Linked DNA regions of Thiocystis violascens DSM 198. The protein of the gene in region 1 interacts with the protein of each later gene in a pairwise test. Links are inferred from orthologs where the notes say so. Each region holds a gene or a part of one and is shown in the gene's direction. Other genes may lie near its edges. The genes, in order: acpP, ybgC and bioH.

Region 1 (4,232 bases):
TGCGTCCCGCCGCCGAGCGTCTGGCGCAACGACTGGCGGATGTCCCCCTGTCCTTGCCGACTGTCCCGGTCATTCATAACGTGAATGTCGCGCCCGCCGACAGTGTCGAGGCGCTGCGCGATCTCCTGGTCAGGCAGCTTTACAGCCCCGTGCGCTGGGTCGAGACGGTTCGTTCGGTCACGGCGCAAGGGGTGACAAGAGCCATAGAGTGCGGTCCAGGCAAGGTTTTGACCGGACTCTGCAAACGTATCGACGACAACCTGACGACGCTGCCGGTCTTCGACCCCAAGACACTGGACGCGGCACTGGAGATGACAGCCCATGCTTAACGATGAAATCGCACTCGTCACCGGCGCTTCGCGCGGGATTGGCCGCGCCATTCTGATGGCGCTGGCCGAACAGGGCGCCAGGGTCGCCGGCACGGCCACCACCGAGGTCGGCGCGGCTGGCATTGCGCAGGCGCTGAGCGATGCCGGCTATCCGGGCATCGGTCTGGTGCTGAATGTCTCGGATCAGGCATCGGTGGACGCCGCGTTGAGTCAGGTCACCGAACAGCTCGGCGCGCCGACCATCCTGGTCAACAACGCCGGCATCACCCGCGACAATCTGCTGATGCGCATGAAGGACGACGAATGGGACGCGGTGATCGACACTAATCTGAGTTCGGTCTATCGGCTCTCGAAGGGCTGTCTGCGTGCCATGACCAAGGCCCGCAAGGGTCGCATCATTAATATCGCCTCGGTGGTCGGCGCCATGGGCAATGCCGGTCAGGCCAATTATGCCGCCGCCAAGGCTGGGATGATGGGCTTCACCAAGGCGCTGGCCCGCGAGGTCGGCTCCCGCGCGATCACGGTCAACTGTATCGCGCCGGGTTTCATCGATACCGATATGACCCGCGCCCTGCCGGATGCGCAGCGCGAGACCCTGCTTGGCGCCATCCCGCTCGGACGTTTGGGAAAACCCGAGGAGATCGCCGGCGCGGCGGTCTTTCTGGCCTCCGCGGCGGGCGCCTATATCACCGGGGAAACGCTCCACGTGAATGGCGGTATGCACATGGCGTGAGTTGAAGGAATTCAATCAGTCACTTGAAAGAAGACCGGGAATGGCAGCCGTTCATCGCGCAGCTTTCATCGGCCATCGTTTGTCACTAGAATACCGCGTGGTCCAGCAAGGGCCTTTTTTATTCATCCGTGAGGAATCGTTCCTATGAGCAGCGTTGAAGATCGAGTTCGTAAAATCGTGATCGAACAATTGGGTGTCAAGGAAGAGGAAGTCACCGCCGAAGCGTCTTTCGTGGACGATCTGGGCGCGGACTCTCTCGATACCGTGGAATTGGTCATGGCGCTCGAGGAAGAATTCGAAACCGAGATTCCGGACGAAGACGCGGAAAAGATCACGACGGTCCAGCAGGCCATCAACTACATCAACGCGCATCAGGCTTGATTTCGAAATTTCGAACCGCGCGGGGCTGTGCGACGCACGGTGCGCGGCTCGGGCGCGTCGACTGTGGCGTTCTGAACGATAGAGGTACGTAATGGCAGGCAGAAGGGTAGTCGTCACTGGATTGGGCCTTGTGGCTCCGGTTGGTCTGGACGTCAAGTCCTCGTGGGAGAGCATCCTGGCCGGCAAGAGTGGGATTAAACCGATTACCCACTTCGATATCGAACCGTTCAGCACCCGCTTCGGCGGGCCGATCTACGGCTTCGATCCGAGCGAATATATCTCGGAAAAAGAAGCCAAGAAGATGGATAAATTTATCCATTACGGCATGGTGGCGGGCTGTCAGGCCATCGCCGATTCCGGTCTGACGATCGACGACTCCAACCGTCGGCGCATCGGTGTCGCCATCGGTTCGGGCATCGGCGGCATCACCGGCATCGAGAACAACTACCAGGCGTATCGGGATAAAGGGCCGCGGCGCATCTCGCCTTTCTTTGTCCCAGCCAACATCATCAACATGGTGGCTGGCAATCTGTCGATTAAATTCGGGCTCAAGGGACCGAATTACTCCATCGTTTCGGCCTGTAGCACCGGTTCGCACAACATTGGCGAGGCGGCCATCATGATCCGCCACGGCTATGTGGATGTCATGATCGCGGGCGGCGCCGAGATGGCGACCTCGCCGGTCGGGCTGGGCGGTTTCGCCGCCGCGCGCGCGCTCTCGACCCGCAACGACGATCCCGAGGGAGCCAGCCGCCCCTTCGACAAGGAACGCGACGGCTTCGTCCTCAGCGATGGTGCCGGGGTCGTGGTGCTGGAAGAATACGAGCGGGCCAAGGCGCGTGGCGCGCACATCTATGCCGAGCTGGTCGGCGTTGGCATGAACTCCGACGCCTATCACATGACCGCTCCGTCGGAGACCGGCGAGGGCGCCTGCGATTGTATGTTGCTGGCCCTGAACGACGCGGGTCTGAATCTGGAGCAGGTGGACTACATCAACGCCCACGGCACCGCCACTCCGGCGGGCGATATCGCCGAGACCAAGGCCATCAAGCGCGCCTTTGGCGAGTATGCCTACAAGCTGGCGGTGAGCTCGACCAAGTCCATGACCGGGCACATGCTGGGCGCGGCCGGTGGCGCCGAGGCGATCTTCACTATCCTGGCGCTACGCGATCAGGTCGCGCCGCCGACCATCAATTACTCGACGCCGGACCCGGATTGCGATCTCGACTGCGTGCCTAACACGGCGCGCGAGATGAAGATCGATGTCGCGATCTCCAATTCCTTCGGTTTTGGCGGCACGAACGGGACGCTGGCCTTCCGTCGCGCCTGATTCGGGTTTCGATGGACCCATTGAAAAGTCAAGCCAATGGTGTCGACACGGGGATTTTCCGCTAGGAGCGGTGGCCCGTTGCGGGTGTTGGTCGATGGCCGGGGTCAGGATCTGCTCGAGGTCGTCGATCGGGGTTTGCAGTACGGGGATGGTCTGTTCGAGACCATCCGGCTTCGGGACGAGCGTCCCTGTCAATGGCAGCGGCATCTCGACCGACTTGCGTGCGGGGCCGGTCGACTGGGGATTCCATCGCCCGACCCGAAAAGCCTGGCTGCGGAGATTGCCGACGCGGCGCACGGACTGGATGACGGCGTGCTGAAACTGATCCTGACCCGAGGGCGCGGCGGCAGAGGCTATCGTCCGCCAGACTCGCCGCAACCGCGGCGCATCCTGCTGACCTATCCCTTGCCTCTCGATCCGCTCGGATCCTGGGAGGAGGGCGTCTCAGTCCGTTACTGCCGCACTCCCGCCTCCATCAATCCCGCGCTGGCTGGGATCAAGCACCTGAACCGGCTGGATTCCGTCCTGGGCAGTCGCGAATGGAGCGATCCGACGATTGCCGAGGGACTGATGCTCGATCCGTCCGGTGGTGTCGTCGGCGGCACCCGGACCAATCTCTTTCTGTGGGATGGGAGGCGGCTTCTGACACCGCCGGTCGATCGTAGCGGGATCGCCGGAACCCGGCGGGCCTTGACCATGGATCTGGCGGCTCAATCGGGTCTTGACTGCGTCGAGTCACGGCTCGAACCCGCCGATCTCAGCCTCGCGCGGGGATTGTTCCTCACCAACGCCATCGTGGGCATCTGGCCCGTGCGGGAACTCGCGGGGCATTCGTTCGACCTAACGCGTTTGCCCTGGTCTCTGTTGGACGCTGTCCGACAGGCCGCTCAAACACCGGGATGATTTTGTTCGATGATCTGGCGCACCAGCCTCTTCGTTTTCCTGATTGCCGCAGGATCCCTGCTGGCCGTCCTGACAATCGATTATCGCCGCTTCGTGACCGCGCCGGTCACCCTGCCGGCCGAAAGCATGACCCTCGACATCCCCAAGGGCACCTCGCTCCGCGCGCTCGCGCGCCGCATGACCGACCGGGGCATCCTGAGACATCCTTGGTATTTCATCGCGCTGGCCTATCTGCAGGGCGATCAGGCGCGCATCAAGGCTGGCGAATTCGAGCTGACGGCCACCATGACCCCGCCGCAGGTGCTGGAGCGCATCACCTCGGGCCAGGTGATCGAATATTCCATCGTGCTGGTCGAGGGCTGGACCTTCCGTCAGGCACTCGCGACCATCGACGCTCATCCGCGGCTTGGCGGCGATTCGCTCGCGAATCTGACCGACGAGGCATTGATGTCCCAACTCGGGCGGGCTGGAGAGCATCCCGAGGGCCGGTTTTTTCCAGATACCTATCGCTTTCCAGGCAAGACCGGGGGGCTGGATGTTCTGCGTCGCGCGCTGG
Region 2 (10,362 bases), 1.9 Mb from region 1 along the record:
ATCGGCTTTCTGCTTTTGCGCGCCATCACGGCGTAGCGTCCGGATTTCTTCTGGAAAATGGTGTATTCGGCGGTCTTCTTGACTTGCTGCATCTTGACTCTCGTGCTGCTGTGGTAAGGGATGGTGTGCGGGATGGAATCTGGTCGTGTCGTTACCGATCGCGATCCTTGCGGTCGAAGTCGGTCTGTTCGGATGAGGCGTTAAGGTCGCGCTCGATCTCGATGCGGAACTGGGCGAACAGCGCGCCCATGGCAGCGAGCGCGGTAAGCATCGGGGCGAGCAGCGTGAGCACGCCAGCGACACCGACTCCCGCGGTGAGCGGAATATCGACCAGCACCTTGCCATTTGGCCGGCGCACGATGAGGCGCCGGACATTCCCCTTCAGGACCAGATCCTTGACCTTATCCACCAGCGCCGAACCGGCGACGGTGATTTCCTCGGACAGGGGGCGTCCAGTGTCGTTTCTCATTTCTCGCTACCTCGTCATGGCGACCAGAGCGGGTTGGCCGTGATGAATCTGGCCGTTAACAGCGAACTTTAACTGGTTTGAAGTCGATCTGTCACTTGCTAAAGAAGCCGCGTGCGTTCGTGTCTTTCCAGTTGTTCGGCGATCTCCGCCCTTGCCGCATCCCGCAGTTCGACGGCTGACCCCCAGTCGTTGCCCGCGGGCATCAGCGGCGGGCCGATGACCGCCTGGGCCTGTCCCGGTCGCGGTTTGAAACGATCGCCTGGCATGAGTTCCCGTGTGCCGACGAGCGTGACGGGAACCACCGGCACCCCCGCCTGGGCCGCTGCCGCGAAGGCGCCCATGCGGAAGGGCAACAGCCCCGGCTGTTCGCGAAAGGTGCCTTCCGGGAAAAATCCGAGGGTTGCGCCGTGCGCCAGCGCCTCGCCGATCCGCGCGGACTCCGAACCGCTGCGCTGGAGGTCGAAGCGGTCGACGAAAAAAGTGCCCATGCGTGCCAGAAAGCGTCCGACCAGCGGGTTGCGCATGAGCTCGCGTTTGGCGACGAAGCGGATGGGTTGCTCGAAGGTTTCGATGAGCGCGAGCGCATCCAGATAACTTTGATGATTGGCGACCAGGACATAGGGGCTGCCCGGCGGTGGGATGTGTTCCCGGCCCATGACCGTCAGGCGGACGAACGCCAGTCGGCGCAGCAGTCGGATCCCGAATCGCAACAGCGTCCAGCGCCAGTGCAGACGCGGGGCGAGCATGGTGGCGATCCAGAACCAGGGGGCGATGAGATAAAAGATCGTCCAGGCGTAACCGGCATAGAGGGTTCCGGGCAAACGCCGCAGTCGGCTCATGAACGCCGAGCCGCCCACCCGCACGAGTTGCCAGAGCGGGCGGGACGGTCCCTCCAGGAGGTTGCCGGCGAGATAGCGCGCGCGCATGTCACCACGGCGCAGTTTGCCGCTGGAGGTCTTGAGCACCGAGCGCGGTGGGGCCAGCACGATCTCGTCGGGCGGCAGACCGAGGATGTCGGTCGCGCGTTCGCGCATTCGTTGCATCAGCGCCCGGCGTCGCGCGGGGTCGCGTTCCTTGCTTTCGGCCACGATCACCAGCCGTTCGCTGCCCTGTTTCGGGTCCAGCGCGGCAAAGGCGACGACGCAGCCCTTGCGCACGCCCGGCAACTCGCCCAAGGCCTGTTCGACCTCGTAGGGATAGAGATTGCGCCCGCCGCGGATGATCAGATCCTTGACCCGTCCGGTCAGATGGATGTCGCCGCCGGCCAGATAGGCGCGGTCGCCGGTCTCGTGCCAGCCGTCGCGGATCAGCCGCGCGGTGGCTTCCGGATTGCGATAATAGCCACGGGTCGCGGACGGTCCCTGAAACTGAAGCAGTCCCTCATGGCGCTCGGGCCGCTCGCCGCCTGTTTCATCGACGATACGAACCCGATAGCCTGGCAACGCTCGTCCGCAGGCGACGACGTCCATCGCCTCCGGATCGTCGCACCCAACCGGCAGGGCATAACCGGAACTGGCGAAACGGGCGCGGTCGATACAGTCGATGCGTGGACCGAGATCCGCCGGTGGAAAGGCCAGCCCAACCGCCGCCTCCGCCAGACCATAGACGGGCGCCAGCGCATCGGGCCGCAGCCCATAGGGTGCGAAACGCTCGGCGAAACGGCGCAGGGTCTGGGCGCTGACCGGCTCGGCGCCATTGAAGGCGCGCCGCCAACTGCCAAGATCCAGCCCATCCAGTTGCGCATCGGAGAGACGCGCCAGACAGAGTTCGTAGGCAAAGTTGGGTGCTGCCGAGAGGGTGCCGCGATGTCGGTGAATCGCCTGCAGCCAGCGCCGCGGACGCGCCAGAAAGGCCAGGGGCGACATCGAGATCAGCGGAATGCCGAAATAGAGACTGCCGAGCCAGGCCCCGATCAGCCCCATGTCGTGATAGAGCGGTAGCCAACTGACGAAGACATCGTCCGGGCCGATCGCGACCGCCTCGCCCATGGCGCGGATGTTGGCCAGCAGATCCGCGTGGGAGAGCACCACGCCCTTGGGATCGCCGGTACTGCCCGAGGTGTATTGCAGGAAGGCGATGTCTTGCGGGTCGGGGCGCGCCCAGTTCGTCTCCGGCGCCTCCGCGTCGAGTCCTTCCAGGGTGATGATCTCGCGCAGGGAGGCAACCTGGAGCCGCAGGAGCCGGGCAACCGCGCGCGCCTCCGGCACCGTGATCAAGATCGTTGTGCCCGCGTTGTCGAGGATCCGTGCGTGTCGGCGCAGATGGTCCTCGATCTGCTGGGGCCGCGCGGGCGGATAAATGGGCACTGGCACGCCGCCGGCGGCCAGGATGCCGAAGAAACCGAAGAAATACTCCGGTCCCGTGGGCAGCATGATCGCCACCGTTCCGCCGACGCTCAGACCCGCCTGTTTCAAACGCCCCGCCACTTGCGAGGCGCCCTTGATCAGGTCGGCATAGGTGATGGGATGTGCTTGGTCGTCGCTGTCGTAATAGGTAATGTGAATCCGGGAACCGTGCCGCTCCCCGTGCCAGAGGAGCGCGTCTGGCAGGGTGAGCGCTTCGGTTGGAATGCCCGCGCCGCGACGCGTCGTCATGGTCGGCGCGGCCGCGACCGTGCCCGTCAAACCCGCGCCAGCGCGCGCCAGACCGAGCAGATCGCGCGCCGTCGCGGCCAGCAGCGCCTCATCCCGAAGATGGACGCCGAGACCGGCCTCGACCCGCGCGATCAGTTCCGAGCGGCTCAGACTGTCGAGCCCCAGGTCCGTTTCCAGCCGGGTGTCCAGGCCGATTCCCTCGGGCGGCTCCGGCAGTCGCGACTCGCGCGCGAAGGCTTGCAGGATGGACAGGAGTCGACTTTCCTGGTCGGCGGCTTGCATCGAGTCGTTCATCGCGGATCAATAGACAAAGGGAATGAACTTACGCACCCGCCGCGCATAGTCCGCATACTCGGGATGACGTTCCGTGAGCCAGCCTTCTTCCTTTCCCGCCTTGTAATCGAAAAAGAAAAAGCCGATGACCAGAATCAGCAGATGCGTGAGGCTCAGGCTGTAGAGTGTCCAGCCCAGGGCGGCGAAGAGTTGGCTGGCGTAGAGCGGATGCCGAACCCAATTATAGACACCATGCTGGACCAGTTGACTGTGGTCGACTGGATAGGGCAGGGGAGTGAGATAGTCCCGGATGTGGACCGAGCCCAGACCGCCGAGCAGCAGCGCAAAGAGTCCTAGCAGGACGAGTGCGATTCCGCGCGGAATGGCCAGGGTGTCGAGCAGGGCCGGCGTCGCGAGCGGGTTCCAGGCGGGCATCATCACAAAGACGAAGAAGAGCACGAATTGGATCACGACGAGATACTCGCCGCGTTTGCCCTGGAGAAAGAAGAGACGTGACATGGTGGTTTCCTAAATGCGTGGAAGCGGGATTTCTGGACAAGATTTTGCGGACACCACCTAAACCATCTTCGCCACTTTCATCAGGACGCCAATAATCACGGTGGTTTGCAGGACGCCCGCGCCGATGACCCAACGGGTCAATTCCGTTTTGGCCTCGGCAATGCGGACTTCCAGTCTCAATTCCGATTCGCGAAGCGTGTCGATGACGATCGTGCTCATGGTGTTTTCCTTCTGTGTGATGCCGCGTGTCCGCGAAACACGCGCTGGGTGGGACGTCGCTGCCAGGAGCGTGAGCCATGTCTGTTAGCGTACCTGTATTCTGGCAGCTTCGTCATTACCCATGGGAGCGCCCCTAGGGACAAGATGCCCTGACCAGTCGTTTCCGCTAAACTCAATATCTTTTGAGCGAGCCAGCCCGCCTTCCGACAAGATGCCGACATCCCGCGACGATCCCAAGGCAACCTTCGATTGGCCCGTGCGTATCTACTACGAGGATACGGACGCGGCCGGCGTGGTCTTTTATGCCAATTATCTGCGCTTCCTGGAACGGGGCCGCAGCGAGTGGCTGCGCGCCCTGGGCTATGAGCAGGATGCGCTGCGCCGGGACGAGGGCATTCTGTTCACGGTGCGTCGGGTTGAACTCGATTATCGGACGCCGGCGCGGTTCAATGACCTGCTGACGGTGCGCTCCGCCCTCGCGCACATCGGGGGCGCCAGTCTGACCTTCGCGCAGGAGATCCTCCGCGACGCGGACGGCGCGCTCTGCTGCCAGGGGACCGTGAACGTCGCCTGTATCGATGCCGGTACCTTGCGGCCCCGCCGTCTGCCGGCCGCGCTCGTGTCCGGAATTTTAGCTGGAACCGGCCGTCCGTCGCCGGCGTCCGTGGAGTAAGACGTCATGACCACCGATCTGTCGCTACTGAATCTGATCCTGCATGCCAGCCTCGTCGTCCAGTTGGTACTGCTGGTGCTGCTGGCGGCGTCCGTCATCTCCTGGACCATGATCCTGGATCGCGGCCGAATCCTCGCGAAGGCCCGCAAGACGGCCCTCGCCTTCGAGGAGCGGTTCTGGTCCGGCGGCGATCTCAGCGCGCTCTATCAGGAACTGGGTCAGGACGAGAAGGGCAATCAGGGACTGGCCGCCATCTTCCGTGCCGGATTCAAGGAATACGTGCGCATGCGCAAGGTCGAGGGCAACGACATGATGGCGATCCTGCAAGGGTCCGAACGCTCCATGCGCGTCGCCTTGAGCCGCGAGATGGATCGGCTGGAGACCAATCTCGCCTTCCTGGCCACGGTCGGTTCCACCAGCCCCTATATCGGTCTGTTCGGCACCGTCTGGGGCATCATGCAGGCGTTTCATGCGCTCGGCAACGTCGAACAGGCGACCCTGGCGCTGGTCGCGCCCGGTATCTCCGAGGCGCTGGTCGCGACCGCCATCGGTTTGTTCGCGGCCATTCCGGCGGTCGTTGCCTATAACCGTTATGCCAATCAGGTCGAGCGGCTCAACAACCGTTACGAGGAATTCATGGAGGAGTTTTCGACCCTGCTTCAGCGTCAGGGGCGGGGCTGAGGTGCGGGGAGCCTCGACGCCATGATCAAGCACAAGCGCAGTCGCAACCGCCGCCGGCTGATGGCCGAGATCAATGTCGTGCCTTACATCGATGTGATGCTGGTGCTGCTGGTGATCTTCATGGTCACCGCGCCCCTAATCACCATGGGGGTCAAGGTCAATCTGCCCCAGGAAAAGACCGGCGGACTCGCCAGCCCGACCATCGAATCCGTGGTCATCACCGTGGACGAGTTCGGCGACTATTACATCGATGTCGGCAAGGACAAGCATCAGCCGGCGAGCGATCAAATTCTCTATGATCGGGTGCGCGTCGTGCTCGATTACAAACCGGAGACGCCCATTCTGGTGCGGGCGGATCACCGCGTGGATTATGGCCGGGTGGTGCGGGTCATGGCGATCGCACAGAAGGCGGGCGCGCCGGAGGTGGGGTTGATCACCGTGCCGCCGGAGCGTCGCGAGCCTTAATCATGTGGCAGATCCTGCGGCGCAATCCTCGGGCCTTGTACTGGTCGCTGGGGCTGCATCTGCTCTTCGGGCTGCTGTTTTTCGTGAGCGCCCAGTTCACGCGGCCCACGGTCGATGCCGGCAGCCGGTCCAGGGTCGTTCTGGCCAGCATCGTGTCGGATCGCGCGCTCGAATCCATGGTGGCCGATATTCAATCCAGCGATGCCGGGCGCCCGGACGATCCGGCGTCGACGGGGGAGGCGCGCGCGGGCGAAGCGGAGGCGGCGCGTCTGGCCGAGGCGCAACGCGCGGAGGCGGCCGAAACCGCCCGGCAGGCGGAACGCGCGGCCGAGGAACAGGCCCAGCGCGAAGCGGAAGAGAACGCCCTGCGCGCGGCCGAACAGGCCGCGCAACGTCAGGCACGCGAAGCCGAGCAGCGCGAGGCCCAACGTCAGGTGGAGTTGGAAGCTCAGCGTCAAGCCGAGTTGGAAGCGCAACGTCAGGCCCAGGAGACCGCGCGCCGTCAGGCGGAACAAGACGCCGAACGTCAGGCGGAAGCGGCCCGGCAAGAAGCTATCGAGGCGCGTCGCGCGGCCGAGGCGGAAGCCAGACGTCAGGCCGAGGCGCTCGCGCGCCGGCAGGCCGAAGAAGAGCGTCTCGCCGAGGAGGCCCGCGCCCGCGCCCAAGAGGAACAGCGGCGCGCAGAGGAAGCGGCGCGCGAAATGGCGTCCGAACGGGAGCGTCTGCGGGCGGCCGCCGAGTTGGCGCGGCGTCAGGCCGAACGCGAACGCGAACGGGAGCGCCGTGCCGCCGAAGCCGCGCGCCAGGAACGGATCGCGCGGGAAGCCACGCGCATGGCCGAGGACGAGGAACGCCGACTCGCCGAGGACATCGCCCATCAGGCGCGCGAACAAGCGGCGCGCGCCAATGCCGAACGTAGCGCACGCCAGGAGACGGCCGAAGAGTCGCAGCGCACGCGCGAGGAAGACCTGCTGTCCGCGCTGGCCTCCGAGCAACTCGCGCGCGAGGCCGATCGCTATATCCCGGTGATCCGCGACCGGGTCCGTCAGTTCTGGACCCGCCCGCCCGCGACGGGTCGCGATCTGGTCACGGTCGTCTCGGCACGGCTGATTCCCGGCGGCGATGTCGTTCCGAATAGCGTGCGTCTGATCAAGAGCAGCGGCAACACGTCATTCGATCAATCCGTGATCGCCGCGGTCTATAACGCCTCGCCGTTACCCGTGCCATCCGGTCCGACATTTGAACGCTTCCGAGAGTTCGATCTCACCTTTTCGCCTTAACAGGGATCTCTCATCATGAGCAGATATCAGCGCTTGCCGCTCATCGTTCTCGCCTTCGTCCTGAGCCTGACCGGGGTTGGCGTCGGTTCAGCCGCGCCCCGGCTCAACATCGAAATCACAGGCGGCGTCGAGGCCGCGCAGCCCATCGCCATCGTCCCCTTCGGCGTCTCCGAGGGCCTGATTCCGCCGGTCGACATCGCCGCTGTGATCAGCGCCGATCTGGCCCGCACCGGCAAGTTCAAGCCGATGCCGACGCGCGACATGCTGGACATGCCGACCACCCGCGAGGCGGTGGATCTGCGTGACTGGAGTCTGCTCGGGATGAATAGTCTGGTCATCGGGCAGATCGATCCCGAGGGCACCGGTTTTCGGATCAGTTTCAGCCTCTACGATGTCCTCGGCGGCAACGAATTGGCCAGCACCAGCCTCGTCGGCAGCAAGACCGGGCTACGTCACACCGCGCATCTGATCGCCGACCTCATCTACGAAAAGCTGACCCGTCAGCCGGGCGTGGCCGCGACCCGCATCGCCTATGTGACCTCTAGCGGAAGCGTCGACAATCAGACCGTGACCCTGCGAATTGCGGACGCGGACGGCGACAATCCGCAGACCATCGTTTCATCCGCCGAGCCCATCCTGTCGCCGGCCTGGTCGCCGGACGGCCAGCGCATTGCCTATGTCTCGTTCGAGAACCGGCGCGCCGCCATCTATGTGCAGGACCTGAACAGCGGGCGGCGCGATCTGGTCGCCAGTTATCCCGGCATCAACGGTTCGCCGGCCTTCTCGCCGGAGGGGCAGCGACTCGCCATGACGCTCTCGAAGGACGGTAACTCGGAGATTTACGTGTTGAATCTCCTGAGCCGAGAACTCATCCGACTCACCGACCATTTCGCGATCGACACCGAACCCGCCTGGTCGCCGGATGGCCGTCATCTGATCTTCACCAGCAACCGGGGCGGCAGTCCGCAGATCTATCGCATGTCCGCCACGGGCGGTGCCGCCGAACGGATCAGTATCGATGGCGACTACAATGCGCGCGCCTCTTATGCGCCGGATGGTCGTTCGGTCGCGATGGTCACCCGCATCAATGGGGCCTTTCGCATCGGGGTTCTGGATACCGAACGCGGGATTACCCGTCTGCTCAGCAACGGGACGCTGGACGAATCGCCGAGTTTCGCGCCGAACGGCAGCATGGTCATCTACGCGACGATCCATGGCGGTCGCGGGGTACTGGCCGCCGCGTCCGTGGAAGGCGGAGGCAATCAGCGACTCTCCCAGGACTCGGGTCAGGTTCGCGAGCCGGCCTGGTCACCCTTCATCCGCTAAGGCGATTTCCGAAAAATTGCATATCAAAACCTGGCTGTCTAGTGATCCGCCTGAACCCATTCGTGGTTCGAGTGCCTCACCACGAACGGCTTCTGCCTCGCCACGAACGGCTTCTGTCTCGCCACGAACGGCTTCTGTCTCGCCACGAACGGCTTCAGGCTCCGAGGCTGCAAATTTTCCGTTCGTCCTGAGTCCTGAGCGGAGCCGAAGGGTCGAAGGACGAACGGAAAATCGGTAAAGTCTGTTCCGGAAATCACCTAAAGGATCACGCGGCATCATGACACGCTCTCCGCACCACGTTTTCTCCTGGATCGCGCTCCCGTGCGTTGGTCTGATCGCCATTCTGACTCTTGGCGGCTGCTCGACGCCTCCCCAACGGACGGTCTCGGACGCCTCCGCGGCGGCCCAGATCACCGCGCCCGCCGCATCGGAGGTCGGCAGGAGCGTCGAATCAACCCGACCAACCTATGCCGGTCCTTGGGAGGATCCATCCAATCCGCTGTATCGCCGAACCATCTATTTCGACTATGACACGGTGGACATCAAACCCGAGTTCATCCCCCTGATGCGCACCCACGCGACCTATCTGGGCACCAACGCGGGTCGCCGCGTGACGCTGGAAGGTCATACCGACGAACGCGGCACCCGCGAATACAACCTGTCGCTCGGCGATCAGCGCGCCGATGCCGTGCGTCGCTTCCTGCTCGCCGAAGGCGTTCCGCCGGACCGGATGTCCACCCTGAGTTATGGCGAGGAGCGCCCCGCCGACGCGGGACACGGCGAACCGTCCTGGCGCGCCAATCGTCGCGTCGTCATTCAGTACTAAGGAGCCTCGACCGTGAAACACCACTCGATCCTGCCGTTTCTCGCTGGCGCTTGTCTCGTGGCATTCCAATCCGGCGCGCTTGCCGCGGAGCCCTCGTTGCTCGAAGGGCGGGTCGGGCGTCTTGAGCGGATTCTGGAAAATCAAAGCGGTTCCGAACTGCTGCTGCAAGTGCAGCGCCTGCAAATAGAGATGCAGGAACTGCGCGGCATGCTCGAAACGCAACGCTTCGACATCGACAAACTCCAGCGTCAGCAGCGCGACCAGTATCTCGACATCGACTCCCGACTAAACGCGAGCCGCTCCGATCCGCAAGGGACGGCGCCGACAGGCAGCGGCGGTCAGCAACCGACCCTGCCCGAGGGTGTGATCGACGCCAGCGGCGGCGATCTGCAACCGCCGGTCGAGACCGTCGCGCCCGCGCCAGACCCCGCGTCGCAAATCACCGACGGACCCGTCGGCATTCCCTCGCTGCCGCAACCCGAAACCTTCGGTGGGAGCGAGCGAGATGCCTACAGCGCGGCCTTTTCATTGCTGAAAGACCGCAAATACGACGAGGCCAAGGACGCCTTCAACGACCTGCTGCGCCGCTATCCGCAGGGCGAGTTTACGGACAACGGCCGGTACTGGCTAGGCGAGACCTATTATGTCCAGCGGAATTATCCCGCCGCCTTGGCTGAATTCGATCGGCTGGTGCAGCTCAATCCGAACAGCCCCAAGGCGCCGGCGGCCATGCTCAAGATCGGCTATATCCAATACGATCAGCAAGCCTATGATCAGGCGAAGGTATCGCTGGAACAGGTCGTCACACGCTATCCCAACAGCACCGAGGCGCGTCTTGCCAGGAGTCGTCTGGAGCGGATCGGGCAGGGGGCGCCTTAAGGCGATGTCCGGGAAATCCGCAGCCTCGGAGCCTGAAGCCGTTCGTGGTTCGAGTGCCTCACCACGAACGTCGAGTGCCTCACCACGAACGTCGAGTGCCTCACCACGAACGTCGAGTGCCTCACCACGAACGGCTTCAGGGGGGCCGGATACTCGGC
Region 3 (10,470 bases), 1.9 Mb from region 1 along the record:
TGGCTGTCGATCGTCAGCGTGATCCTCGCCCTGGCGCTCGGCGCCCTGTTCCTACCGGACAGTCGCCCCATCGTCGAACAAGATCGCGCCATCACCGCTGCCGAACGCGCCTGGGCCAGACACTGGGTCGCCGCCAATCGTCCTCGGGGCCGGCAGCCTGGCGAATTGATGACGATCGGACTTTCCGAGCGCGAGGCCACTCTGCTCGCCAACGAACTGCTCGGCCGCTTCGGTCAGGGACGCGCGGCAGTTCGCCTGGACGCGGGTCGCGCCACCATCGACGCCTCGCTAGCCCTACCCTGGAACCCGCGCGGCAGCTTCGTCAACCTGGAACTGGGACTGGTCGCGAATGGCTCCCTGCCGAAGATCGAGACGGCCCGGCTGGGCGGGGTTCCGCTCCCTGGGACGCTGGTTCAGGCACTGGCGGAGCGTGCCCTGGCGGCCGTGGTGAATAGCCAACTGCTCCAACAGGTCGACCTTGAAGACGACCGGATGCGCATCGTCTACGAATGGCGCCCCCATCTGCTGGAGCGCATCGGCAGCGGTTTCGTCGCCGATGCCGATTTGCCGAATCTGCTGCGTTATCAAAACGACCTGACGAAGATGCTGGCGGATCGCACCAGACGCGGGCCGGTCCAACTCGCCGATCTGCTCGCACATCTCCTGTCCAGGGCCGGGGCGCAACCTGCGGACGCCGATCCGATCGCCGAGAATCGCGCCATCTTCATGGTCCTGGCCGCCTATGTGAACGGTCGGACCATCCGCGATCCGGCGGACGCCACGGCCAGCCCGAAGGCGTCCCGCCCCCATCCGGTTCTGTTGCGTGGGCGTCAGGATCTGAGCCAGCATTTCATGACCTCGGCGGCCCTGGCGATCCAGGGAGACGACACGCTGTCCGGGATGGTCGGCTGGTACAAGGAGATGTCCGACGCCAACGGCGGCAGCGGTTTCAGCTTCGCCGACATGGCCGCCAACCGCGCCGGGATTCGGCTTGCTCGGCTCGCGACCGGCAACCGGGAGGACGCCAGGCGCCTGCAACGGATCGCCAGACAGGGTTTGGCCGAGGACGATTTCATGCCAGCCATCGATGGACTACCCGAAGGCATCGACCAACAGACGTTCGCGGCGAACTTTAGCGGTACCAGCCAGGCCGACTATCAACGCATCATCGCCCACATCGATCGCCGGATCGATGCCCGTCGGCTGTTTCGGGAACTCTGATACCGCATCAGGACGTCCGCGCCACGGCCCAGACATCGACCTGCTCCACCCCGGCCTTGAGAAAGTCACGGCTCAATTCGGCCACGGTGCTGCCGGTAGTCACCACATCGTCCACGATCGCCACCCGTCTCCAGGGCGGCTGACGGGTCAAGGCGAATGCCCCACGGAGGTTGCGACGGCGCGCGCGCGGATCGAGTCCGACTTGGGGCTGCGTTGCCGCGATCCGGATACAACACTTTGCATCGACCGGTAAATCCAGCTCCCGGCCAAGCGCCCGGGCAATTTCGAGCGCCTGATTGTAGCCACGCTCGCGCAGCCGCCCGGAATGCAGCGGAACCGGTACCAAGACATCCGGCAACGCCAGGGCATGCTCCCGAATCGTCTCGGCCAGACACTGCCCGAGCAACCGCGCGAAATTTAGCCGACCGCGAAACTTCGCCCCGACCACCAGCGACGGCACGGCCGACTCATAGCGAAAGACCGTGATACAGCGTTCAAAGGGCGGGGCTTTTTTCTGACACCGCCCGCAGAGCATTCCTGGAGGAACCGACCCCTCTAACGGCAGCGCGCAGCGGAAGCACGACGCCCGATTCCGCGGCAGTTCGGCATCGCAACCGGCGCAGAGATCCCGACCGCCCACGCCCGGTGCCCCGCACAGCACGCAGGTCGCGGGAAACAGGACCGAGATCAGAGACGCCAAAGCGATTGTTTGAATCATCTGTAAACCAAAAAAGCAAAGATTAGTTGACAAGGGAGCCACGCGATCTAGGATAGCCCTCTTTTGTGCCAGCCGATCCTGCTCGCCCGATCGCGCACTTAACACCGATATCGCAACCCAAACCATGCCATCACGCAAGTCCGCCATTCGCCACGACTGGACCATCGACGAGATTCAGACGCTGCTCGACCAACCCCTGAACGATCTTCTGTTCAAGGCTCAAAGCACCCACCGCGCCCATTTCGATCCCAACCGGATTCAGGTCAGCACCCTGCTCAGCATCAAGACCGGCGCCTGCCCCGAAGACTGCGGCTATTGCGCCCAGAGCGCGCACCACGACACCAATCTGGAACGCGAACGCCTGCTGCCGCTCGACGACGTGCTGACCGCCGCCCGCGCCGCCTGCGCCGAGGGCGCGACCCGCTTCTGCATGGGCGCGGCCTGGCGCAATCCGACCGACAACAACCTGGACCAGGTGGTCGCCATGATCGAAGGCGTCCACGCGCTCGGGATGGAAACCTGCGTCACGCTCGGCATGCTCACCGGCCCCCAGGCGCGCCGGCTCAAGGATGCCGGGCTGGATTACTACAATCATAATCTGGACACCTCGCCCGAGTTCTACGGCCAGGTCATCACCACCCGCACCTATCAGGACCGGCTCGACACCCTGGAGCATGTCCGCGAGGTTGGGCTCAAAACCTGTAGCGGCGGCATTCTCGGCATGGGCGAATCGCGTCGCGACCGCGCCTCCATGCTCCGCCAGCTCACCAACCTGCCCGCCCACCCGGAGTCGGTACCGATCAACCTGCTGGTCCAGGTCGAAGGCACCCCGCTCTTCGGTCAGGCCGCGCTCGATCCCTTCGAGTTCGTGCGCGTGGTCGCCGCCACTCGCATCCTGATGCCGGCCTCCCATGTGCGACTGTCCGCCGGTCGTCACGAGATGAGCGACGAGTTACAGGCGCTGTGTTTTCTCGCCGGCGCCAACTCCATCTTTTATGGCGAGCGCCTGCTGACCGCGTCCAATGCCGAAGCCGACCGTGACCGCGCGCTCTTTGCGCGTTTGGGTCTGACCTTTGAAGAAGTCGACGCCGAGCGTACCGAACCAGGGGCTTGTCACAAAGAGTAGCCCCCCCAGGAAGTCGGAAATCTCAATCGACCACATGCACCACGACCAGCCTCCAATCAAGGATCTCCGCACCCGGCTCGACCAACTGAAGGCCGCGCACCTCTACCGCCGCCGACGCGTCCAGGACGCCCCGCAGCAACCGCGCGCCATCGTCGATGGCCGGCCCCTGCTGAGCTTCTGCAGCAACGACTATCTGGGGCTTGCCAACCATCCTGAGGTGATCGCCGCCTTGCAGCGCGGCGCCGAACGCTGGGGCGTGGGCAGCGGCGCGGCCCATCTGGTGAACGGTCACAGCGCGGCCCATCACGCCCTGGAAGAGGCGCTGGCCGAGTTCACCGGCTATCCACGCGCGCTCCTTTTCTCGACCGGCTACATGGCCAATCTCGGGGTCATCGCGGCGCTGGCCGGACGCGGCGACACCGTCTTCGAGGATCGGCTCAACCACGCCTCGCTGCTCGATGGCGCGCAGTTGTCGCGCGCCACCCTGCGCCGCTATCCGCATGCGGACAGCGCCGGACTCGACCGCCTGCTCAAAGGCGGCCAGACCCGGATGATCGCCACCGACGGCGTGTTCAGCATGGACGGCGACCTGGCCCCGCTGCCCGCGCTCGCGCGGCTCGCCCATCAAGCCGGCGCCTGGCTGCTGGTCGACGATGCTCATGGGCTCGGCGTGCTCGGACACGGCGGGCGCGGCTCGTTGGACCACTTCGGTCTTAACCCGGACGAGACGACCATCCTCATGGGCACCCTGGGCAAATCATTCGGTACCTTCGGCGCCTTCGTCGCAGGATCGGAAGATCTGATCGAAACGCTGATCCAGCGCGCCCGCAGCTACATCTACACCACCGCCACCCCGCCGGCGCTCGCCGAGGCCACCCGCGCGAGCCTGCGGCTGGCCGAACGCGAAGACTGGCGTCGCGAGCGGCTCCAGATGCTGATTGCACGCTTCAGACAGGGCGCGGATCAGTTCGGTCTGCAACTCACCGATTCGCTCACGCCGATTCAGCCTCTGCTCGCCGGCAGCGCAGAGCGCGCCATCGGCTGGAGCCAGGCATTGGAAGCGGCTGGAATTCTGGTCGGCGCCATCCGCCCGCCGACGGTATCCGAAGGCGCCGCCCGACTGCGCATCACCTTCTCCGCCGCCCATGCCGAAGCCGATGTCGATCGACTTCTGGATGCCCTGGCCGAACTGCCAACCGACCACTGAAAACACCCTATGCCAATCAATCTCCCTACCGCCCACCAAGACCTCGTCATGCTGCATGGCTGGGGCATGAACGCCGCCGTCTGGGATGCTTGCCCGGCGGACACCTGGAACGGACTGAACCAGCACCGGATCGAACTCCCCGGACACGGCCACAGCCCCTTCCCACCCGCGCTCGACAGCCTCTGGAGTTGGGCCGACGCCTGTCTGGACGCGGCGCCCGAACAGGCGGTCTGGCTCGGTTGGTCGCTCGGCGGATTGGTCGCGCTCGCCGCCGCGCTGCGCGCGCCCAAGCGGGTCGCGGGGCTCGTCCTGCTGACCGCCACGCCCCGTTTCGTGCGCGCGGCGGACTGGACGCCGGCCATGCCGGAGACGACGCTCGATCAGTTCCATCAGGAACTGGCCGCCGATCCCGCCGCCACGCTCGCCCGCTTCCTGGCGCTCCAGGTGCGCGGTAGCGACTCCGCCCGCGAGGTTCTGCGCACCCTGCGCGAGGCACTCGCCAGCCAACCGGCCCCCAACCCCGCCGCCCTGTCGCTGGGCCTGGATCTGCTGCGCGACGAAGACCTGCGCGGCCGACTCCCGGATCTGCGCTGTCCCGCGCTCTGGCTGTTCGGCGACCACGATGCACTGGTTCCGGCCAAGGTTGCCGAACGCATCGAGATCCTGATGCCGGGCGCGCGGACTCAGCTCATCGCCGGCGCCGCCCACGCGCCGCATCTGTCACACCCGGTCGAGACCGCGCGGGCGATCCGATCCTTTCTCGCCGAGCCGGCGGCATGATCGACAAAGAACGCGCGCGCCGCGGCTTCGAGCGCGCCGCGACGCACTACGACAGGGTCGCCGTGCTTCAGCGCGAAATCGCGGATCGACTGCTGGAACGGCTCGACTATGTTCGGCTCGAACCCCAACGCATCCTGGATCTGGGCGCGGGCACCGGGTATGCGGTCGGCGCGCTGCATCGCCGCTACCGCCGGGCGCGGGTGATCGCGTTGGATTTCGCGCACGGGATGTTGCTCCAGGCACGCAAACGCGGCGGCTGGCTGCGCCGTCCGTGGTGCGTCTGCGCCGATGCCGAAGCATTGCCGCTGGCCGATGGCGCGGTGGATCTGATCGTCTCGAACGCCACGCTTCAGTGGTGCGACCTGGAACGGGCCTTTGACGAGTGTCTGCGGGTGTTGCGTCCGGGCGGACTTTTCATGTTCACCACCTTCGGTCCGGATACGCTCAAGGAACTGCGCCAGGCGTGGAGCGAGGTGGACGGCGACTCGCATGTCAGCCCCTTTCTGGACATGCACGACATCGGCGATGCACTGGTCCGGGCGCGCTTCGCCGACCCGGTCATGGATGTCGAGCGCCTGACCCTGACCTACACGCACGCGCGCGACCTGATGCGGGATCTCAAGCTCCTCGGCGCCCACAACGCCACCCATGAACGCCCGCGCACGCTCACCGGACGCGCGCGACTCGCGGCGGTCGAACGGGCCTACGAGAATTACCGTGACGCCGGACGACTGCCCGCCAGCTATGAAGTGGTTTACGGTCACGCCTGGGTGCCGGAGCAGAAACCCGGCGCGGGCGGTATCACAATCCCGCTCAGCGCCATCGGCGGACGGGGACGCTCGGGCGGTCGGATATGAGCGGCGTCTTCGTCACCGGTACCGATACCGGCTGCGGCAAGACCGCGATCAGCGTCGGGCTGATGGCCGCTCTACAGGCGGCTGGGTTGCGTGTTCTCGGCATGAAGCCGGTCGCGTCCGGCTGTGCGCTAACGCCTGACGGCCTGCGCAACGCGGACGCACTAGCCTTGCAGAAACAGGGCAGCAGCCGGGAGCCTTATGAGCGGATCAATCCCTACGCCTTCGCCCCGTCGATCGCGCCGCATCTGGCGGCCGCCACGGCCGGCGTCGTGATCGATCTGGCGGCGATTGTCCGCGCCTACGGTGCGCTGGACGCCAGGGCGGATCTGGTGGTGGTGGAAGGGGTCGGCGGCTGGCGGGTTCCCCTGGGGGCGGACCTCTCGCTCAGCGATCTTCCGACCGCGCTCGAACTCCCCGTCATCCTGGTGGTTGGGCTCAAGCTCGGCTGCCTCAATCACGCATTACTGACCGCCGAACGCATCCAGTCCAGCGACGCCCGCCTGATCGGCTGGATCGGCAATCAGGTCGATCCCGGGATGCTGGTGCTTGACGAGAATCTCGCGACTCTGACTGCACTGCTTGATGCGCCCTGTCTGGGCGTCGTACCCTGGCTCGATCACGCGGAGCCGGCTCAGATCGCCGCCTTCCTGTGCACTAAATTGCTTGATCCAGCTTGATTCTGGTCTACCATGAAAACGGACAACCTGTTTTTCCGACTATTTCAGGCACTACCCACGCTGGTGCTTGAATTGGCCGAGATCGAGATCGAAATCGCCGATGCCTGCCGTTATGAATTCCGTGCCGAGGAGGTCAAACAGACCGCCTTTCGTCTCGATGGATTGTTGATTCCTCCGACCGAAACGCTATCAGCTCCACTGATCTTTGTGGAGATCCAGGCACAGGCGGACGATGACTTTTACGGACGTTTCTTCTCCGAGATTTTTCTGTATCTTTACCGCTCGGTACCGCGCCGTCCCTGGCTGGCGGTGGCGATCTATCCGAGCCGCGCAACGGAACGCCCGGATACCAGATACAACTCGCTGCTCAGTACACCAGAGGTGCGACGCGTGTATCTGAACGACTGGCGCGAGCGACCGGCTCCGACGCTGGGGTTGCAATTGATCCAACTGCTGATTGCCCCAAGGAAGAAAGCCTGCCAACAGGCGGTTCTTTTGGCCGGACAAGCCCGTAAGGGAGTTCTTGGCGCGGAACTTTCAGAAGCGACGATGTTGGATTTGATTGAAACCATTGTGGTCTATCGACTACCTCAACTGACACGCGAGGAAATTCAAACCATGCTCGGAATGACCGATCTCGATCTCAAACAGAGTCGTTTTTACCAAGAGGTCTTTGCCGAAGGGCGACAGGAAGGACGGCAGGAAGGACGGCAGGAAGGACGGCAGGAAGGCGAAGCCGCCATCCTGCTACGTCTGATCGCGCTGAAATTTGGTGCACCCGGAAAGTCGTTGCGACAACGGGTGCTCACCGCCGACGCCGAGACTCTGCTGCTCTGGTCGGAGCGGTTACTCACCGCGCAGACCCTGAATGACGTCTTGGACGAAACTTAAATGTACCGCACTTCCAAGATCTCGAACTCCCGAACCCCGCCGGGCGCGGCAAGCGACGTCACGTCGCCCTCGCTCTTGCCGATCAGACAACGGGCGATGGGCGAGCCGATGGAGATCATGCCCAACTTGAGATCGGCCTCGTCCTCGCCGACGATCTGATAGCTGAGTTCTTCCTCCTTATCGAGTTCAAGCACGCGAACCGTCGCGCCAAAGACCACTCGCCCAGTGGCCGGGAGCTGGGTGACGTCGATGATCTGAGCATTCGAGAGCTTGCCGTCGATGTCCTTGATGCGGCCCTCGACGAAACTCTGCTGCTCGCGCGCCGCGTGGTACTCGGCGTTTTCCTTGAGATCGCCATGCGCGCGGGCCTCGGCGATTGCCTCGATGATGCGTGGGCGCTCGATGCGCTTGAGCCGATCGAGTTCCTCGCGCAATTTCTCAGCGCCCCTGGCGGTCAGAGGGACCTTGCTCATAGGTGATTTCCTCGTCTGGAGACACCGCCCTGAAACAACATCAGCGGCGGGTCAAACCCATTGCGGGTTCTCTATAAAAAAATGGCGGGCGCCCAAAAAACGCCCGCCAATCACGAATCAGTAAAGATCTTGTAACCGATTGACGCTCACGATGTCCAGTTGTTTCAACGCCAGACAGGTCGCCTCGGCGCCCGCGATGGTCGTGGTATAGGGGACTTTGTGCTGGAGCGCGGCGCGGCGGATCGCGGCCGAATCGGCGATCGCCTTAGCACCTTCGGTCGTGTTGACGATGAAGCCGATCTCGTTGTTCTTGATCATGTCGACGATATGCGGACGCCCCTCGGCGACCTTGTTGACGCCGACACAGTCCAGACCGGCCTCGCGGATCGCCGCCGCCGTCCCATGGGTGCCGTAGAGCGTGAACCCGAAGTCCAGGAGATCGCGCGCGACCCGGATCAGGCGCGTCTTGTCCACCTCGCGCACACTGAGCATGGCCTTGCCGCCGCGTCGCGGCAGGAGACTTCCGGCCCCTTCCTGCGCCTTGGCATAGGCCTCGCCGAAGGATTCGCCAACCCCCATGACCTCGCCGGTGGACTTCATTTCGGGTCCGAGCAGGGTGTCCACGCCGGGGAATTTGACGAAGGGGAACACCGCCTCCTTGACGAAATAGTGCTTGGGCTTCAGCTCGCGCCGCAGACCCTGCTCGGCCAGCGTCCGGCCAACCATGCAGCGGGCCGCGACCTTGGCGAGCGCCAGGCCGATGGCCTTGGAGACGAAAGGCACGGTGCGCGACGCCCTGGGATTGACCTCCAGAATGTAGATGTCATCGCCCTTGATGGCGAATTGCGCGTTCATCAGTCCAACCACGTTCAGCGCGCGGGCCATGCGGGCCATCTGCTCGCGCATGTGGTCCTGGATCGAGGCCGAGAGCGTATAGGGCGGCAGCGAGCAGGCCGAATCGCCCGAATGCACGCCAGCCTGTTCGATGTGTTCCATGATGCCGCCGATCAGCACGTCGGTGCCGTCGCAGATGGCGTCCACGTCGACCTCGATGGCGTCGTCGAGAAAGCGGTCGAGCAGCACCGGCGATTCGTTGGAGACCCGCACCGCCTCGCGCATGTAGCGGTTGAGTTCCGACTCGTCGAAGACGATCTCCATCGCCCGCCCGCCCAGCACATAGGAGGGACGCACCACCAGCGGATAGCCGATGTCGGCGGCCTTCGCGACCGCCTCGGCTTCGCTGCGCGCCGTGGCATTCGGCGGCTGGCGCAGACCCAGTTGCTGAATCAATTGCTGAAAACGCTCGCGATCCTCGGCTAGGTCGATACAGTCCGGGCTGGTGCCGATAATGGGCACGCCAGCCGCTTCCAGGTCGCGCGCGAGTTTCAACGGGGTCTGACCGCCATACTGGACGATGACGCCGAGCGGGCGCTCCTTGTCGACGATCTCCAGCACGTCCTCCAAGGTCAGCGGCTCGAAATAGAGTCGGTCGGAGGTGTCGTAATCGGTGGAAACGGTCTCCGGGTTGCAGTTGACCATAATGGTTTCATAGCCGTCCTCTCGCATGGCGAAGGCGGCATGAACGCAGCAGTAGTCGAACTCGATGCCCTGACCGATACGATTCGGCCCGCCGCCGAGCACCATGATCTTCTGGCGATCGCTGGGGTCGGCCTCGCACTCCTCTTCGTAGGTGGAATAGAGATAGGCGGTGCTGGAGGCGAACTCGGCGGCGCAGGTATCGACCCGTTTGAAGACCGGGCGCAGGCCCTGTTCATGCCGGAGCGCGCGGATCTCGCCTTCCTTGCCGCCCACCAGATGGGCGATGCGGCGGTCCGAGAAGCCCTGGCGCTTGAGCGCGCGCAGACGTTCGGGCGTGAGACCGGCACGGCCCGCGAGGCACAGTTCGCCCTCGGCGCGAACCAGATCCTCGATCTGGGCCAGAAACCAGGGGTCGATCCAGCTCAGTTCGTGGATTTCCTCCAGACTGATACCCACGCGGAAGGCATCGGCCACATAGAAGATGCGCTCGGCGCCGGTCTGGCGCACCTCCAGCCGGATCGTGTCGATGGCGTCTGGATCGGCAAGGTCGACGATTTCATCGAGTCCGTAGCGATCGATTTCCAGACCCCGGATCGCCTTCTGCAGCGACTCCTGAAAGGTCCGTCCGATGGCCATGACCTCACCCACCGATTTCATCTGGGTGGTCAGACGGGCATCGGCCAAGGGAAATTTCTCGAAGGCGAAACGCGGGATCTTGGTGACGACATAGTCGATGCTCGGCTCGAACGAGGCCGGGGTGGTGCCGCCGGTGATCTCGTTGCGCAACTCGTCGAGCGTGTAGCCCACGGCCAGCTTGGCGGCGACCTTGGCGATCGGGAAACCGGTCGCTTTGGAGGCCAGCGCCGAGGAACGCGAGACCCGCGGGTTCATCTCGATGATGATCATCCGCCCGTCGGCCGGATTGATCGCGAACTGCACGTTCGAGCCGCCGGTGTCGACGCCGATCTCGCGCAACACCGC

What was found.
Region 2: the proteins of acpP (region 1) and ybgC interact in binary tests that used the Escherichia coli proteins (3 or more experiments, as listed by UniProt). The link is inferred for Thiocystis violascens DSM 198 from one-to-one orthologs.
Region 3: the proteins of acpP (region 1) and bioH interact in binary tests that used the Escherichia coli proteins (3 or more experiments, as listed by UniProt). The link is inferred for Thiocystis violascens DSM 198 from one-to-one orthologs.

What each region holds. Positions count from the first base shown.
Region 1 is NC_018012.1:15,877-20,108, forward strand. The notes cover bases 1-2,824. They hold acpP (acyl carrier protein), read left to right. Parts: upstream 1-1,206; coding sequence 1,207-1,443; downstream 1,444-2,824. Other genes in these bases: fabD (ACP S-malonyltransferase), read left to right, coding at 1-329; fabG (3-oxoacyl-ACP reductase FabG), read left to right, coding at 322-1,062; fabF (beta-ketoacyl-ACP synthase II), read left to right, coding at 1,535-2,773. In the rest of the region: pabC (aminodeoxychorismate lyase), read left to right, coding at 2,858-3,676; endolytic transglycosylase MltG, read left to right, coding at 3,686-4,232. UniProt on the Escherichia coli protein: Carrier of the growing fatty acid chain in fatty acid biosynthesis.
Region 2 is NC_018012.1:1,949,932-1,960,293, reverse strand. What follows is about bases 3,128-6,016. They hold ybgC (tol-pal system-associated acyl-CoA thioesterase), read left to right. Parts: upstream 3,128-4,285; coding sequence 4,286-4,747; downstream 4,748-6,016. Other genes in these bases: tolA (cell envelope integrity protein TolA), read left to right, coding at 5,896-6,016; tolR (protein TolR), read left to right, coding at 5,450-5,893; tolQ (protein TolQ), read left to right, coding at 4,754-5,428; THIVI_RS24635 (hypothetical protein), read right to left, coding at 3,913-4,074; THIVI_RS08710 (methyltransferase family protein), read right to left, coding at 3,364-3,855. Also shown: THIVI_RS08725 (hypothetical protein), read right to left, coding at 1-92; THIVI_RS08720 (DUF4342 domain-containing protein), read right to left, coding at 152-469; more of THIVI_RS08715, read right to left, coding at 568-3,127; more of tolA, read left to right, coding at 6,017-7,173; Tol-Pal system beta propeller repeat protein TolB, read left to right, coding at 7,189-8,499; peptidoglycan-associated lipoprotein Pal, read left to right, coding at 8,777-9,325; tol-pal system protein YbgF, read left to right, coding at 9,338-10,204; THIVI_RS26040 (antitoxin MazE-like protein), read left to right, coding at 10,095-10,362.
Region 3 is NC_018012.1:1,919,518-1,929,987, forward strand. Bases 3,170-6,166 are described here. They hold bioH (pimeloyl-ACP methyl ester esterase BioH), read left to right. Parts: upstream 3,170-4,281; coding sequence 4,282-5,052; downstream 5,053-6,166. Other genes in these bases: bioF (8-amino-7-oxononanoate synthase), read left to right, coding at 3,170-4,272; bioC (malonyl-ACP O-methyltransferase BioC), read left to right, coding at 5,049-5,909; bioD (dethiobiotin synthase), read left to right, coding at 5,906-6,166. In the rest of the region: THIVI_RS08515 (YfiM family lipoprotein), read left to right, coding at 1-1,221; THIVI_RS08520 (ComF family protein), read right to left, coding at 1,229-1,939; biotin synthase BioB, read left to right, coding at 2,064-3,065; more of bioF, read left to right, coding at 3,100-3,169; more of bioD, read left to right, coding at 6,167-6,586; THIVI_RS08550 (Rpn family recombination-promoting nuclease/putative transposase), read left to right, coding at 6,599-7,477; transcription elongation factor GreA, read right to left, coding at 7,474-7,950; carB (carbamoyl-phosphate synthase large subunit), read right to left, coding at 8,068-10,470. UniProt on the Escherichia coli protein: The physiological role of BioH is to remove the methyl group introduced by BioC when the pimeloyl moiety is complete. It allows to synthesize pimeloyl-ACP via the fatty acid synthetic pathway through the hydrolysis of the ester bonds of pimeloyl-ACP esters.